DNA from 4 places in the Mesorhizobium sp. CO1-1-8 genome. Region 2 is predicted to be linked to each of the others. Evidence: predicted binding sites of a transcription regulator. Region 2 holds the regulator's gene; each other region holds the start of a gene.
The links. Region 2 encodes LexA, which represses DNA repair genes until DNA is damaged. Its sites were predicted from a motif close to TGTTCNNNNTGTGTTCNG; they were not measured.

Region 1 (4,213 bases), on a different contig from region 2:
GCAGTGCGGCGCGCGGCTTCGGCTTCAACTCGTCGCTTTCGGCCAGCTTGGCGGCGGCTTCCAGCATCGGGATGCGCAGCGCACGCGCGGTGTCGTGAATCTGGCGGATGGTGGCTTCGCCCAGCCCCCGCTTCGGCACATTGACGATGCGCTCGAAGGCGAGGTCGTCGGCGCCTTGCGCGACGACGCGGAAGAAGGCCATCGCGTCGCGGATTTCCATGCGCTCGTAAAAACGCGGGCCGCCGATGACGCGGTAGTTGAGGCCGAGCGTGACGAAACGGTCCTCGAACTCGCGCATCTGGAAGGACGCACGGACCAGGATCGCCATGTCGTTGAGATTGTGCTTTTGCCGCTGGTAGGTCTCGATGGTCTCGCCCACGGCGCGCGCTTCTTCCTCGGAATCCCAGGCGGCGTGGACATGGACCTTGCCGTCTTCGGGATCGTTGCGGTCCGTGAACAGCGTCTTGCCGAAGCGGCCCTCATTGTGGGCGATGAGGTGGGAGGCAGCGCCAAGGATGTGCGCAGTCGAGCGGTAGTTGCGCTCCAGCCGGATGATGGTGGCGCCGGGAAAATCCTTGTCGAAGCGCAGGATGTTGTCGATCTCGGCGCCGCGCCAGCCATAGATGGATTGGTCGTCGTCGCCGACGCAGCAGATGTTGACTTTGTTTTCGCTCGCGGGCTGCTCCGCGCCTGCCGGCGCGGGCCCTCCGCGGGGGCCTCGCAACGGCTCGGACGCCCGGTCGGGCTTGCGGCCTTCGGCCGAATGCAAATCCTTCGACGATGACGCGCGCCCTGCCTCCGGCCTTTGCGCCAAAAGCCGCAGCCACATGTACTGGGCGGTGTTGGTGTCCTGGTATTCGTCGACGAGGATGTATTTGAAGCGCTTGTGGTATTCCTTCAGCACGTCCGGATTGGCGCGGAAGATGCGGATCGGGTGGCAGAGCAGGTCGCCGAAATCGCAGGCGTTCAGCGTCTTCAGCCGCTCCTGATAGGCCTTGTAGAGTTCGCGGCCCTTGCCATTGGCGAAGGCGCGGGCATCGCCCTCGGCGATGTCGGCCGGGCCTTGGCCCTTGTTCTTCCAGCCGTCGATCATCTGGGCGAACTGCTTGGCCGGCCAGCGCTTGTCGTCCAGCCCTTCGGCCTGGATCAGCTGCTTGATCAGCCGCACGACGTCGTCGGTGTCGAGGATGGTGAAGTCGGATCTCAAGCCGGCAAGTTCTGCGTGGCGGCGCAGCAGCTTAACGCCGATCGAGTGGAAGGTGCCGAGCCAGGGCATGCCCTCGACATTGCCTTCGCCGATCAGCACGCCGATGCGGATTTTCATCTCGCGCGCGGCCTTGTTGGTGAAGGTCACCGCGAGGATCTGCGACGGGAACGCCTTGCCGGTGGCGAGGATGTGGGCGATGCGGGTGGTGAGCACGCGGGTCTTGCCGGTGCCCGCTCCGGCCAGCACCAGAACCGGGCCTTCGGTGGTTTCCACCGCCAGCCTCTGCTCGGGGTTCAGCCCCTTGAGATAGTCGGGCGCGTTGTTGTGTCCGCTGCGGGCAGCCATGGCGCGCGCGGCGATGCCCGACGGGGCCGTGGGCCGCGCGTTGGGTTCGTCGAAAAAGGGCATGTCTTCGGAAAAGCCGGACATTGCCCCGAATGTAGTGATTCGGTGGGGAAAGACCAGACTGTCTACGTTTTGTTCCGCTAAAGCGCCCGATTGCTGCCCCACGCTCCCACAGCGGTCGATGTTATCCCAATTGTGACGGACCATTACGGCTTGCGCTTGAGGCCCGTGCTTGACAGGCGAGACCGTCAGGAGAAAGTTGTGTTTCGGGCAGCCACGCAATGCCGGGTTGCCATGGCCGCGCCGCGAAGCGCAACAGTCGAAGCCGCGAAGCGCAACAGTCGAAGGAGTATCATCTTGGCTGTCACCATCACCTCCCTCATTCTTTTCCTCATCGGCCTGGCACTCGGCGGCGGCGGCATCCGCCTGGCGATGCTGGGCGGCAGCTGGTACTATGTCGTTGCCGGCCTTGCCTTCCTGATCGCCGCCTGGCTGCTCTACCGGCGCCGGTCCACCGCACTGTGGCTCTACGCGGCGATCGTGCTCGGCACGTTGGCCTGGGCGGTCTGGGAAACCGGCTTCGACTGGTGGGAACTCGGGCCTCGCGGCGGCATCATCGTGCTTCTCGCTTTGTGGCTGCTGACGCCGTGGGCGAGGCGGGGTCTTGTCGGCCCTGACGCACGCGCGCCGCTGATCCTTGCCGTGCTGGCATCACTGGCCGTCGCCGGTTATTCGATGACTTCAGATCCGAAGGACATTGCCGGCGAACTCGGCACCGACAAGGTGGTTGCCAACGCCAATCTCGGTAATGATGTGCCGGCCGGCGAATGGCACTATTACGGCCGCACGCAGTTCGGCCAGCGCTATTCGCCGCTCGACCAGATCACATCAGACAATGTCGCCAAGCTGGAGCCTGCCTGGACCTACCGGACCGGCGACGTGAAGGGACCGGACGATGTCGGCGAGACCACCTATCAGGTGACGCCGCTGAAGATCGGCGACACGCTCTACATCTGCACGCCGCATAATTTCGCCATCGCCATCGACGCCGCGAGCGGCAAGGAGAAATGGCGCTTCGATCCCAAGGTCAAGCTCGACAAGGACCGCCAGCACCAGACCTGCCGCGGCGTGGCCTATTACGCCGATGCCGCCGGCGCCGCCGGGCAGCCCTGTGCGACCCGCGTCTACCTGCCGACCTCGGACGCGCGGCTGATCGCACTCGACGCCGCCAACGGGCAGGTCTGCCCGGCTTTCGCCGAGGGCGGCACGCTGAACCTTCTGACCAACATGCCCTATCCGAAGTCGGGCTATTATTACTCGACCTCGGCACCGCTGATCTCAGGCGGCAAGATCATCATCGGCGGCGCGGTCAACGACAATTATTCGACGCAGGAGCCGTCCGGCGTCATCCGCGCCTACGACGCTGCCACCGGCGCGCTGGTGTGGAACTGGGATTCCGGCAATCCGGACCAGACGACGCCGCTGCCGGCCGGCCAGACCTATACCGCCAACTCGCCCAACATGTGGTCGACGCCGAGCGCCGACGAGAAGCTCGGCCTGCTCTACGTGCCGCTCGGCAACCAGACGCCGGACCAGCTCGGCGCCGGGCGCAGCGCCAATGTCGAGAAGTTCTCGTCGTCGATCACCGCGCTCGACCTCAACACCGGTCAGGTGCGATGGGTGCGGCAGACCGTGCACCACGATCTCTGGGACATGGACGTGCCGGCGCAGCCGAGCCTGATCGACATCACCAAACCCGACGGCACGGTGGTGCCGGCGCTGGTGGGACCGACCAAGCAGGGCGACCTCTATGTGCTCGACCGCCGCACCGGCGAGCCGGTCATTGCGGTCAACGAAGTGCCGGCGCCCGGCGGTGCGATCGAAGGCGACCACACATCGCCGACGCAGCCGGTCTCCGATCTCACCTTCATGCCGAAGCCGCTGACCGGCGCCGACATGTGGGGCCTCACCATGTTCGACCAGTTGGCCTGCCGGATCGAATTCCAGGGCCTGCGCTATGAGGGGCGCTATACGCCGCCTTCCGTCCAGGGCTCGCTGATCTATCCCGGCAATTTCGGCACCTTCAACTGGGGTGGCGTCGCCGTCGATCCGGTCCGGCAGGTGCTGTTCGGCATGCCGACCTATCTGGCGTTCAAGTCGCAGTTGATCCCGCGCGATCAGGTGCCGCCGCCGGACGAAGGGCGCGGCAGCGAGCAGGGGCTGAACCGCAACGAGGGCGCGCCCTATGCGGTGGTGATGGGACCGTTCCTGTCGCCGCTCGGCATTCCTTGCCAGGCGCCGCCCTGGGGCTATGTCGCCGGTGCCGATCTCAGGACCGGCAAGATCGCCTACAAGCACCGCAACGGCACCGTCTACGATATGACGCCGCTGCCGCTGCCGCTGAAAGTCGGGGTGCCGGGCATCGGCGGGCCGATGATCACGGCTGGCGGCGTCGCCTTCTTGGGGGCCGCGGTCGACGACTATCTGCGCGCCTACGACCTGACGTCGGGCAAGCAGCTGTGGCAGGCGCGGCTGCCGGCCGGCGGGCAATCGACGCCGATGACCTATACGGTCGCCGACGGCCGCCAGTTCGTGGTCATCGTCGCCGGCGGCCACGGTTCGGTCGGCACCAAGCCTGGGGATTATGTGATGGCCTACGCG
Region 2 (4,213 bases):
TGGGCGGTCCGCACCCGGCTCTGACATCATCGAAATGAGGACAGGCTCACCGAAGGGACGCTCTGTGGCGGAAAACCCTTCGCTAACAACCGGGGACTGACCGACCATGAGTGGAATTCCTGATCTCGCCGCAATCGAAGCGATGGATGCCACGGATCCGCTGCGGGCCATGCGCGACCGTTTCATTCTGCCGGAGGGGGTGATCTATCTCGACGGCAATTCACTGGGGGCAGCGTCGAATGCCGTTTTCGGCGAGCTGCAGCAGGCGGCGACCCAGGAATGGGCCCAGGATCTTATCCGAGCCTGGAACACGGCGGGATGGTTCGAGATGCCGATCGAACTCGGTGGCCAGATTGGACGCCTGATAGGAGCCGCGGCCGGCCAGACCGTCGTCTGCGACACGACGTCGACCAACATCTACAAGGTGCTGCATGCAGCGCTGGAGATGCGGCCCGGCCGGTTGGCCATCGTCGCCGAGGGTGACAGTTTTCCCACAGACCTTTACATCGCCGAAGGCGTGGCCTCGACCCGGGATGGCGTCCTGCTGCGCCTCGCGGGTATCGACGCGCCGACCATCGAAGAGCTGATCGACGAAAACGTCGCGGTGGTGCTGGTCAACCACGTCAACTACAAATCGGGTGAACTGCGCGACATGGCGGCGCTGACGCGCAAAGCTCATGCGGCCGGAGCGCTGATCGTCTGGGATCTTTGCCACACCGCCGGCGCCCTGCCCGTCGAGCTCGATCACGCAAATGCCGATTTCGCCATCGGCTGCACCTACAAGTACCTCAACGGCGGTCCGGGAGCGCCGGCTTTCATCTATGCCGCGCAGCGCCACCACGGCGATATCACCCAGCCACTTAGCGGCTGGTGGGGCCATGCGCGGCCCTTTGCCTTCGAACGGGGTTATGTCGCCGGCACAGGCATCCGCCGCTTTCTGTGCGGCACGCAGCCGGTCCTGTCGATGCGGGCGCTCAAAGGTGCGCTTGCCATCTGGAACGACGTCGACATGGCGGAACTGCGAAAGAAGAGTGTCGCGCTGACCGAACTGTTCATCCAGCTCGTCGAAGCCAAGTGCGGCGCCTACGGTCTCACGCTGGAGACCACCCGCGACGCGACCAGGCGCGGCAGCCAGGTGTCATTCCTTCACGATCATGGCTATCAAATCATGCGGGCGCTGATCGAGCGCGGGGTGATCGGTGACTTCCGCGCCCCATCAACCATCCGTTTCGGCTTCACGCCCCTCTATGTCGGCTACAAGGATGTGTGGCTGGCGGTTGAGGTGCTGGAAGACATTCTGCGTACGGGCGCATGGAAGGACCAGCGTTTCGCCGTCAAGGAGGCCGTTACCTGACGCACCGATCCCGGCGATCCGCCGTCGCTGCCCTCTCTGCCTGGCAGATGACGGAGAACTGAATTTCCAGCCGCAAATGCCAGCCGAAGTTGGCGTTTTGGCTCCGTTTCGTTCACGGCAAACGAGTGCCCCGAAGGTCGCTATCGTCCCTTGTCGATGTCGATCGACAGGTAATGCCAAGCCTTGCTAGAGGATAAGCCACAGGTCATTAACCATAATAATTTCAATATGAGCAACGCATCGCCGTGGTTGGCGCCCATCGATCGCGACCCGCTGGCAACCGCCAAATAATTTCAGCGGCCTTAACAAATTCATTAAACTTTAAACGGTTGCAGAACACTACTGGAACAGATAGTGTTTGTTCTGGGTTTGTTTTTCGATTCTGGTTTCAGGTAATCTGGGGGCCGCCATGCTGACACGCAAGCAACATGAACTGCTGATGTTCATCCATGAACGCCTGAAAGAGAGCGGCATTCCGCCCTCCTTCGACGAGATGAAGGAGGCACTCGACCTTGCCTCCAAATCCGGGATCCATCGGCTGATCACGGCGCTCGAGGAGCGCGGCTTCATTCGCCGGCTGCCCAATCGGGCACGCGCGCTGGAAGTGCTGCGGTTGCCGGACTCGATCGCGCCCGGCCTCAACGCGGCAAAGAAGTTCTCGCCAAGCGTCATCCAGGGCAGTCTCGGTCAGGGTGGTGCTCTTGGCCGGCAGATCAAGCCGGCGCCTTCGCGGATGCCCTCGCCTGGCAATGACGACGATGCGGTCTCCGCCGTGTCGATACCGGTGATGGGCCGCATCGCCGCCGGCGTGCCGATCGATGCCATCCAGCATCAGACGCATTCGATCTCGGTGCCGCCGGACATGATCATGGGCGGCGCGCACTATGCGCTGGAGGTTAAGGGCGACTCGATGATCGACGCCGGCATCTTCGACGGCGATACCGTCATCATCCGCAATGCCGACACGGCAAGCCCCGGTGAGATCATCGTGGCGCTGGTCGATGAAGAGGAAGCGACGCTGAAGCGGTTCCGCCGCAAGGGCGCCTCGATTGCGCTCGAAGCCGCCAACCCGGCCTATGAAACCCGTATTTTCGGCCCGGACAGGGTCAAGGTGCAAGGCAAGCTCGTTGGCCTGATCCGCCGCTACTGAGGCGGCTGCGGGTTGGCCACTGGCTTCTCGGGTTTCTTGAAGGGTGCCAGCCCCCGCGCCTCGCGAGAGTATTTGCGTTGCGTGTGCCAGGGCCGATATGGGCTGTCCACCGCGAAGCTGATCGTCGCCGGCGTGGTCGCCGATTGGCGATCGAAGAAGATCGCGGCGCTTCCTTTGCGAGCCAGTTGCCGCTTGGTGATGACGAGAACCAGCGGGTTGTGACAGGCGTCATAGGCGGTGGCGTCATTGATGACGATCAACTCGGCGAAGCCGCAGGCTTTCCAGGTGTCCTTGCGGTCCTCGACATAGGCAATGATTGCACCGGACATGTGCCTGGCCACGCAAACGCCTGAGGAGCAATAGAACGGCGATCCCGGCGGTAGCTCAACGGCATCCGCGACGTCGAATTGCCCGTCGCTGTTGTCGAACACCTCCGGAACGACGATGGTTTCTGATGTCAGCGCGCGTTTCCAGTTGTCGACGGTGAATTCGTTCGGCCGTTCCCGGCTGACGGCAAGCTCACCGCCACCGATCGGCAACGCCACCAGCCGGGCGTCTTCCGAGATCAGCACATCCGGCGTGCGCGTATCCGAGACGGTCAGCAGGCCGGCAATCGCGAACGGAAGAGCCGCAAGCCGCAGCCATGTCGTCGTCATCGTCGCAATGACCAGGGCAATCGCCACCAGCAGGACAGACTGCTGCGAAATCAATCCGACCCCATCGACCGGCGAACGCTCGGAAATCCATCCGGACATGGCGATCATCGCCGTCAGGCCCTTGCTCATCACATAGAGAAAGGGTCCATCAGCGCCGAATGGCATTGCCAGCGCGCTGAGCACGGCGAAAGGCATGACAACCAGTGACACGATCGGCATGATGGCCAGGTTGGCGAACAGGCTGAGCGGCGACACCCGCTGAAAATGCCAGATGGCAAACAGCGTCGTGGCGCTTCCGGCGATGATCGAGGTCATGGCAAGGCCGGTTGCCGCCAGCAGGACTTTTCGCGTCAGGAAACCGGGCATGGATCGCTTTGGCGGCGGCGGTCTTGCTTTTCCCGCGCGGTGATCCGACCAGCCGGCATAGGCGCCGACCAGCGCCGCGGTCGCGGCGAACGACATCTGGAAGCTCGGGCCGACAACCTCGTGCGGCGACACCACGATGACGGCGATCGCCGAGATCGCCAGATTGCGCATGGTGAGTGCTGCTCGATCGAACAGCACGGCAATCAGCATCACCGCCAGCATGATAAAGCTGCGCTCGGCGGCAACGACGACGCCAGAAATGATGAGATAGGCGGCGATCGAGAACAGTGCGGCGGCAGCGGCATACTTCTTGACCGGGCGACGCGCGGAAAAGTCGGGAAACAAGGCGAAGGCGCCGCGCAGCAATCCCATGATGGTGCCGGCGACCAGCGCCATGTGCAGTCCCGAAATGGAGATGATGTGGTAGATGCCGGTACGTCGCATCGCCTCATTGATGTCATCGGGAATGCCGGCGCGCACGCCGACGATGAGCGCCGCGGCGATCTCGCCTTCGGCGCCGCCGACGCTCGCCCTGATATGGTCGGCGATGCCTTCACGGGCATTTTCCACGCTAGAGGATATTCGGGCTGACAGCGGCATGTCGCCATCATCGCTGACGACAAGCTTTGGATTGCCGAGAAAGAACCCGCTTCCGCCGATGCCGGCAAAATAGCTGTCGAAGGAGAA
Region 3 (4,213 bases), on a different contig from region 2:
GCCGGCATCGCCCGAGGTGCAGATGAAGGTGCTGGCGATCGCCCAGCAGGATCCGGCGGTGCAGCGGGCGAACGGCGTCCTGACCGTCCATATGGGGCCGACAGAGATCGTCGCTGGCCTGAGCATCGAGTTCGAGGATCATCTGACGGCGCCCGAAGTCGAAGCTTGCGTCGAGCGCCTGGAAGCGCAACTGAGGAAGGAGATGCCGGAGATCACGCGGCTGTTCGTCAAGCCGCAGACGTCAGGCACCTGGGAGCAGCGGCGCAGGCTGATCGATTCCGCATCTGATCCTACCCTGGACTAGCGCCGCGCCATTGCCTCACGGCCTCGCCCCGCTAGATTGACGGGACTTGGAGGAACGAAGATGAGAATAGACGGCGGCTGTCATTGTGGCGCCATCACCTACGAGGCGGAGGTCGATCCGGAAAAGACGACGATCTGCCACTGCACGGATTGCCAGCAACTGACCGGCACGGCTTTTCGCCTGACGGTTCCGGCGCCCGAAAGCAACTACCGCATCACCAAGGGCACGCCGAAAATCTATATCAAGATCGTGGCGAGCGGCGCCAAGCGCACCCAGGCCTTTTGCGCCGACTGCGGTTCGCATCTTTACGCCACGTCTGTCGGAGATGGTCCGAAGGTCTATGGAATTCGCGTCGGGACCGCGCGGCAGCGCCAGAATCTGATCCCGACGCAGCAGAAATGGCACCGCTCGGCGCTGCACTGGTTGCCCGAATTTCAGGGCATGACCACGTTGGAGGAGCAGTAGCGCCGGTCCGGCACCGCGGCTTAGTCGTCGCCTTCGACGACCCTCAGCCTGAGCTGCCCGGTTTTCGAATCGGCAACGCGCGCGCCAGTGTCGACCTTCGCGGCGGGAGTCCGTGACGCGGCGTCCAGGGCGGCATCGCCGTCGGGCTGCGCGCCGAATTCCAGCGCCTCGATCTTCTGGCCGCGCTTGGTGACCTTCGACGTCGAAACCAGGATGTCGTCGATGTCCTTGGCCGACTGGCCGAAATGCACCTGCAGCTTGCGCACCCGCTCGTCGACACGCGCAACATCCTCCATCAGCCGGATGACCTCGCCCTGGATCAGGTGCGCCTGTTCGCGCATGCGGGCATCCTTGAGGATCGCCTGGATGACCTGGATCGACAGCATCAGCAATGACGGCGAGACGATGACGATGCGGGCACGGTGCGCCTTGTGCACGATCGCCTCGAAATTCTCGTGGATCTCGGCGAACACCGATTCCGAGGGCACGAACATGAAGGCGGTGTCCTGCGTCTCGCCCTGGATCAGGTATTTTTCCGAGATATCGCGGACATGGATCTCGATGTCGCGGCGAAAGGCCTGCGAGGCGGCCTTCTGCAGGTCGGCGCCGTCGGCGGCGCGGATGGCATTCCAGGCTTCGAGCGGAAACTTGGCGTCGATGGCCAGCGACGGTGCGCCGTTCGGCATCTTCACCAGGCAGTCGGGACGGCTGCCGTTCGACAGCGTCGCCTGGAATTCATAGGCGCCATGCGGCAGGCCGTCGGCAACGATCGCCTCCATGCGCGACTGGCCGAAAGCACCGCGCGTCTGCTTGTTGGAGAGGATCGCCTGCAACTGCACGACCTGGCCGGCGAGCGACTGGATGTTGCCCTGCGCGACATCGATGATGGCCAGCCGCTCCTGCAATTTGGCCAGGCTCTCATGCGTGGATTTGGTCTGCTCGGTCATGGTCTGGCCGAGCCGGCCGGTCATGGCGTCGAGGCGCTGGCCGATCGATTGCGTCAGCTCCGCCTGCCGTGCGCCGAACACTTCCGCGATAGCGCCCATGCGGCCCTGCATCTCGGCCTGGCTTTGCAGAATGCCGGCCATCCGCGCCTCGGCGTCGCGGGCATGATCGGCGGCTTCCGCGGCCGCCACGGCGCGCGCCTTCGCCGACCGCCACAACGCAACGACCAGCGCCACGAACAGGGTCAGAAACAGCAAAGCGCCGAAGGCCAGCGCATGGCCGAGCGTGATGGTTGTGGCGCCAAGCCGGGCGACAGGCTCCGAAAGGATGGTGCTCAAATCATTCATGTGGACAGCATAGACGATTCGTCGCGATAGCACAGATCAAAACGTGAACGAGCTTCATGCCAACCGGTTGACGCTTTTCGCTGGAGGTCTTACGTGGAACGCCATGCCGATCAAGCCGCTCATCATCCTTCCCGACCTCATCCTGCGCCAGGTTTCCAAGCCGGTGGAGCGTGTCGACGCGCCATTGCGCAAATTAGCCGACGACATGCTGGCGACCATGTATGACGCACCGGGCATTGGATTGGCGGCAATCCAGATCGGCGAGCCGCTGCGCTTGCTGGTGATCGATCTCGCCAAGGAAGACGAGACGCCGGCGCCGCATGTCTTCATCAATCCGGAAATCCTCGAGAGCGCCGATGCGCGCTCCGTCTACGAGGAGGGCTGCCTGTCGATCCCGGACTATTACGCCGAGGTCGAACGCCCGGCCTCCGTGCGGGTCAAATATCTCGACCGCGACGGCAAATTGCAGGAGATGGAGGCCGAGGGCCTGATGGCGACCTGCCTGCAGCATGAGATCGACCACCTCAACGGCGTCCTGTTCATCGACCACATCTCGAAGCTGAAGCGCGACATGGTGGTGAAGAAATTCAAGAAGCTCGCCAGGGACAAGGCGCCGAGTAAGCTGGCGGGATAGAGCACGAGTCCCCTCCAGGTCTTAATGTCGGCAGGATGCCACCAAACGGAGATGCCGATGGTCGACATGCTGATCAGGGACATTCCAGAGCCTTTGAAGCGCGAGATCGAACTGGCGGCGCGCGAGGTCGGCCAGAGCGTGTCGAACAAGGCCATCGGCCTTCTGCGCAAAGGCATAGTTGCGGAGAGGCAGGCCCGGGAGGAGCCGAGCCTCTCGGCGTGGGATGCAATTCGCTCGGCTTTCATATCTGAAAGCGCAATTGGCGATGAATACGCGGAAGTCATGGACAAGATCGAAGCGGAAAGAAAGCGCGACGGTCGCCCCGCGACTTCGACGGCCTTGACCTGAAGGTGATAACTCCGTTTGAAGCGGATGCTTGAGCCGGCACACGGCGCGAGCAAGAAGACAGGATACCGGAAGAAAAATGCCGCTTCGCGTCATCTTCATGGGCACGCCGGAGTTTTCAGTGCCGACTTTGCGCGCCATCGCCGAGGCTGGCCATGACATCGCCGCCGTCTATAGCCAGCCGCCGCGCGCCGCAGGGCGACGCGGGCTGGAACTGACACCGTCGCCAGTGCAGCGCGAGGCAGAGCGACTGGGCATCGAGGTGCGGACGCCGGTTTCACTCAAAAGCGAGGCCGAACAGGCCGCTTTTTGCGCCTTGCAGGCCGACGTCGCCATGGTCGTCGCCTATGGCTTGCTGCTGCCGAAGGCGGTTCTGGAGGCGACCCGGCTCGGCTGCATCAACGGCCATGCGTCGCTGCTGCCGCGCTGGCGCGGTGCCGCGCCGATCCAGCGCGCCATCATGGCCGGTGACCTGGAAAGTGGCATGATGGTGATGCGCATGGAAGAGGGGCTGGACACCGGTCCGGTCGGGCTGGTTGAAAAATGCGCCATCGAACCCGATATGACAGCCGGCGATCTGCATGATCGGTTGATGAGTGTCGGTGCTGCCTTGATGGTGGAAGCGCTGGCGCGGTTGGAAGGGAACACCCTGACATTCACCACACAAGCTGTGGATGGGGTGACCTACGCCAAGAAAATCGATAAATCCGAGACTCGCGTGGACTGGACTCGCTCAGCAAGCGAGGTCCACAATCATATTCGCGGCCTGTCGCCCTTTCCCGGCGCCTGGTCGGAGATAGGAATTGGCGGCCGCCAGGAGCGGCTGAAACTGCTTCGCTCGACGCTGTCGCAAGGCCTGTTGCCTTCGGAAGATTTGGGCGAGTCGGGAGGAATTCTCGATGATCGGCTGACGGTCGCCTGCGGGGCAGGCGCGATCAGGCTGGTCGAAGTTCAACGGGCGGGCGGAAAGCCCGCTGCCGCGTCGGAATTCCTGCGCGGGGCCAAGATCGAAAAAGGACTGAAATTCTCATGAGCATGATGTCGATACGCGCGGCAACGCCGCGGGATCGCGAGGCCATCCGCCTCGTCGAGGAACACGCTTTCGGCCAGCAGGCGGAGGCCGGCCTGGTCGACGCGCTGGTGACCGGCGGCGACGCGGTTGCCGAACTGGTT
Region 4 (4,213 bases), on a different contig from region 2:
GCCGGCAAGTTCAAGGACGAGATCGTCGCCGTCACCATCAAGGGCAAGAAGGGCGACACCATCGTCGACCAGGACGAATACATTCGCCACGGCGCCACGATCGACGCCATGACCAAGCTGAAGCCGGCTTTCGACAAGGACGGCACGGTGACCGCCGCCAACGCCTCCGGCATCAATGATGGCGCGGCCGGCGCGCTGCTGATGAGCGAAGCGGAAGCGGTGAGGCGCGGCATCACCCCGCTGGCGCGCATCGTGTCCTGGGCAACCGCCGGCGTCGATCCGCAGATCATGGGCACCGGACCTATTCCCGCCTCGCGCAAGGCCTTGGAAAAGGCCGGCTGGTCGGTCGGCGATCTCGACCTGGTCGAGGCCAACGAAGCCTTTGCGGCGCAAGCTTGCGCCGTCAACAAGGACATGGGCTGGGATCCCTCGATCGTCAACGTCAATGGCGGCGCCATCGCCATCGGCCACCCGATCGGCGCTTCGGGCGCCCGCGTCTTCAACACGCTGGTCTTCGAGATGCGCCGGCGCGGCGCCAAGAAGGGGCTGGCCACCCTGTGCATCGGCGGCGGCATGGGCGTCGCCATGTGCATCGAAGCACTCTGAAGAAGTCACTAACCGGGCGGCGCGAGCCGCCCGTTCTGTATCCAGTGCCTGCCAAGCCCGACAACAGGGCGATATCAAAAAAGGGGAAATGCATGACCAAGGTAGCAATCGTCACAGGGGGCTCGCGCGGTATCGGCGCGGCGATCTCGATCGCATTGAAGACCGCCGGCTATTCGGTTGCAGCGAACTACGCAGGCAATGACGACGCGGCTGGCAAATTCAAGGCCGAGACCGGCATTCCCGTCTACAAATGGTCGGTCGCCGATTATGATTCCTGCGCCGCCGGCATCAAGCAGGTCGAGGCCGATCTCGGCCCGGTCTCGGTGCTGGTCAACAATGCCGGCATCACCCGTGACGCCATGTTCCACAAGATCACGCGCGAACAGTGGAAAGAGGTCATCGACACCAATCTGTCCGGTGTCTTCAACATGACGCATCCGCTGTGGAGCGGCATGCGCGACCGCAAGTTCGGCCGCGTCATCACCATCTCCTCGATCAACGGCCAGAAAGGCCAGGCCGGCCAGGTCAACTATTCCGCCGCCAAGGCCGGCGACATCGGTTTCAGCAAAGCTCTCGCTCAGGAGGGAGCTCGCGCCGGCATCACCGTCAACGTCATCTGCCCCGGCTACATCGCCACCGAGATGGTCAAGGCGATCGACGAGAAGGTGCTCAACGAGCGCATCATTCCGCAGATCCCTGTCGGCCGCCTCGGCGAACCCGAAGAAATCGCGCGCTGCGTCGTCTTCCTCGCATCCGAAGATGCCGGCTTCATCACCGGCTCGACCCTCACGGCCAATGGCGGCCAATACTTCGCCTGACGACGCGGCGATGTGGGCGGAGAGATCGAGGGCCGGCACGCCGGCCCGTTTTCCGTTGCCGGCATGGCTCCCATCGATGTGCCCGCGACGGGTGCTGACCCAATCCGGCACGCAAAAGTTAACGCCAATAGCGCCACATGTGCGAAACCTGTTCTCAAGCCTGTGGATTCTCGGTGGATAAGCTGTTCACAACACAAGATGTTGGGGTGAACGAACCAAGAAAATTCCGGCATCGCTGATTCGTCGCCGATTCGTTCCGGCTTTGACCGGAACGTTAACGACGACAGCCGGAATCGCCTGCCAATTTCTTAACGCGGGTTAGGAAAGATCAACAATTTCATAATCTTGGGCGAGGCATACCAAGCCATTATGATCGTTTGTCGGCAAAGATTAACGGCAACGCCCTCCTTGCCCTCTCTAGCATGAAACGGGCCAGTTCCAGGATTCAGCATGTGGTGCGACTCGCGGTCGCAAAATCCACATGTAGCCGTGAACAAAAGCTGAATCTGCAGGAGTCACCGATTCGTCGCCGATTCGTTCCAGACTCGTTCTATCCGTTAATCCGCAGCCGGTTGAGAGCTTGACCAAAACACCTGTAGCCGCTGGCGGAACATTCCGCTTTCGCTTCGCGCCCGAAATCCCTATGTGTCGGCTGTCATACGCGTCACTTGAGGCACGCTCCCGACAACCAGAGGCCAGAAAGCCTTATTTCCAGGTCCCGGAAGCCTTATTCTAGGTCAATGAACATCCAGCCCAAACACACCGAGCCGCTGATCCTGTCGGGCCGCGACGTGACCGCCGTGCTGGGGCCGACCAACACCGGCAAGACCCATCTCGCCATCGAGCGCATGGTGGCGCATGAGAGTGGGTTCATCGGCCTGCCGCTCAGGCTTCTGGCGCGCGAGGTCTACGCCCGCGTCTGCGAAAAGGTCGGCGCCCACAAGGTCGCGCTGATCACCGGCGAGGAAAAGATCCAGCCGTCGGGCGCCAGATATTCGGTCTGCACCGTCGAGGCCATGCCGCGCGAGACCGACGCCGCCTTCGTCGCCATCGACGAGGTGCAGCTCGCCGGGGACCTCGAGCGCGGCCACATCTTCACCGACCGCATCCTGCACCTGCGCGGCCGCCAGGAAACGCTGCTGCTGGGTGCCGCCACCATGCACGGTATCCTGCAGCGCCTGCTGAGGGGTGTCTCTGTGGTGACGCGGCCAAGGCTGTCGCATCTTGCCTATGCCGGCTCCAAGAAGCTGACCCGCCTGCCGCGGCGCACGGCAATCGTCGCCTTCTCCGCCGACGAGGTCTACGCCATCGCCGAGCTGATCCGCCGCCAGCAGGGCGGTGCCGCCGTCGTGCTCGGCGCGCTCTCGCCGCGCACCCGCAACGCCCAGGTGGCATTGTTCCAGTCCGGCGATGTCGACTACCTCATCGCCACCGATGCCATCGGCATGGGTCTCAACCTCGATCTCGACCACGTCGCCTTCGCCCAGAACCGCAAGTTCGATGGCTTCCAGTATCGCAACCTGACGGCGGCCGAGCTTGGCCAGATCGCCGGCCGCGCCGGCCGGCATCTGCGCGACGGCACGTTCGGTGTCACCGGCCAGGTCGACCCGCTGGACGAAGAGCTGATCAAGAAGATCGAGGGCCACGACTTCGATCCGGTGAAGGTGCTGCAGTGGCGCACCGCGCATTTCGACTTTGCCAGCCTCGACGCGCTGAAGCGCTCGATCGAGACCAACGCCCCGGTCGAGGGCCTGACACGGGCATTGCCTGCCGTCGATGCACAGGCGCTCGAGCATCTGTCCCGCGACGAGGACATCCGCGCACTCACCACAAATGCCAAGCGCGTGGCGCTGCTGTGGGAAGCCTGCGCGCTGCCCGACTACCGCAGGATCGCGCCGGCCCAACATGCCGACCTCATTGCCTCGATTTACACGGACCTCGCACGCCACGGCCACGTCGACGAGAATTACATGGCCGAGCAGGTGCGCCGCGCCGACACCACCGAGGGCGACATCGACACGCTGTCGCATCGCATTGCCCAGATCCGCACCTGGACATTCGTGTCGAACCGGCCCGGCTGGCTGGCCGATCAGGCACACTGGCAGGAAAAGACGCGCGAAATCGAAGACAGATTGTCGGATGCGCTGCATGAGCGGTTGACGAAACGCTTCGTAGACCGCAGGACTTCCGTCCTCATGCGGCGCCTTAGAGAAAATACCATGCCTGAAGCCGAAATTAGTCCTACCGGAACCGTCCTTGTCGAAGGCCACCATGTCGGCGAGCTGCAAGGGTTCCGCTTCACCGCCGACCAGACCGCCGGCGGCGAAGACGCCAAGGCGGTGCGCACTGCTGCCCAGAAGGCGCTGGCCGCCGAGTTCGAGGCGCGCGCCGAACGCTTCGGCGCCTCGGCCAATGGCGACATCGCGCTTGGCTCGGACGGCACGCTGCGCTGGATCGGCGCGCCGATCGGCACGCTTGTATCAGGCGAAGACGCGCTGAAGCCGCGGCTGGTGCTGCTGGCCGACGAACAGCTGACCGGCCCGGCGCGCGACAAGGTCGCCGCGCGTGCCGAGCGTTTCGTCAATTTCCAGATCGAGTCGCTGTTGAAGCCGCTGGTCGACTTGAAAAACGCCGACCAGATTTCCGGCATCGGCCGTGGCATCGCCTTCCAGCTGGTCGAGAATTTCGGCCTCATCAACCGCCGCGACATCGCCGAGGAGATGAAGTCGCTCGACCAGGAAGGTCGCGCAGCCCTTCGCCGGCTTGGCGTGCGCTTCGGCGCCTACCAT

Region 1: the regulator LexA is predicted to act here: its motif matches at 1,675-1,692, upstream of LB558_RS12960 (ATP-dependent helicase).
Region 3: the regulator LexA is predicted to act here: its motif matches at 2,094-2,111, upstream of LB558_RS09305 (DNA recombination protein RmuC).
Region 4: the regulator LexA is predicted to act here: its motif matches at 1,960-1,977, upstream of LB558_RS28420 (helicase-related protein).

Annotation. Positions count from the first base shown of each region.
Region 1 covers NZ_JAIUGZ010000005.1:280,786-284,998, reverse strand. The annotation lists gene LB558_RS12960 (ATP-dependent helicase) at 1-1,636, opposite strand, end outside; gene LB558_RS12955 (glucose/quinate/shikimate family membrane-bound PQQ-dependent dehydrogenase) at 1,910-4,213, shown strand, end outside.
Region 2 covers NZ_JAIUGZ010000010.1:174,301-178,513, reverse strand. The annotation lists gene kynA (tryptophan 2,3-dioxygenase) at 1-24, shown strand, start outside; gene kynU (kynureninase) at 107-1,354, shown strand; gene lexA (transcriptional repressor LexA) at 1,764-2,504, shown strand; gene LB558_RS20630 (ComEC/Rec2 family competence protein) at 2,498-4,213, opposite strand, start outside.
Region 3 covers NZ_JAIUGZ010000004.1:79,196-83,408, forward strand. The annotation lists gene LB558_RS09295 (cation diffusion facilitator family transporter) at 1-304, shown strand, start outside; gene LB558_RS09300 (GFA family protein) at 365-769, shown strand; gene LB558_RS09305 (DNA recombination protein RmuC) at 790-2,061, opposite strand; gene def (peptide deformylase) at 2,165-2,695, shown strand; gene LB558_RS09315 (plasmid stabilization protein) at 2,753-3,043, shown strand; gene fmt (methionyl-tRNA formyltransferase) at 3,120-4,073, shown strand; gene LB558_RS09325 (GNAT family N-acetyltransferase) at 4,070-4,213, shown strand, end outside.
Region 4 covers NZ_JAIUGZ010000019.1:81,351-85,563, reverse strand. The annotation lists gene LB558_RS28430 (acetyl-CoA C-acetyltransferase) at 1-606, shown strand, start outside; gene phbB (acetoacetyl-CoA reductase) at 699-1,424, shown strand; gene LB558_RS28420 (helicase-related protein) at 2,165-4,213, shown strand, end outside.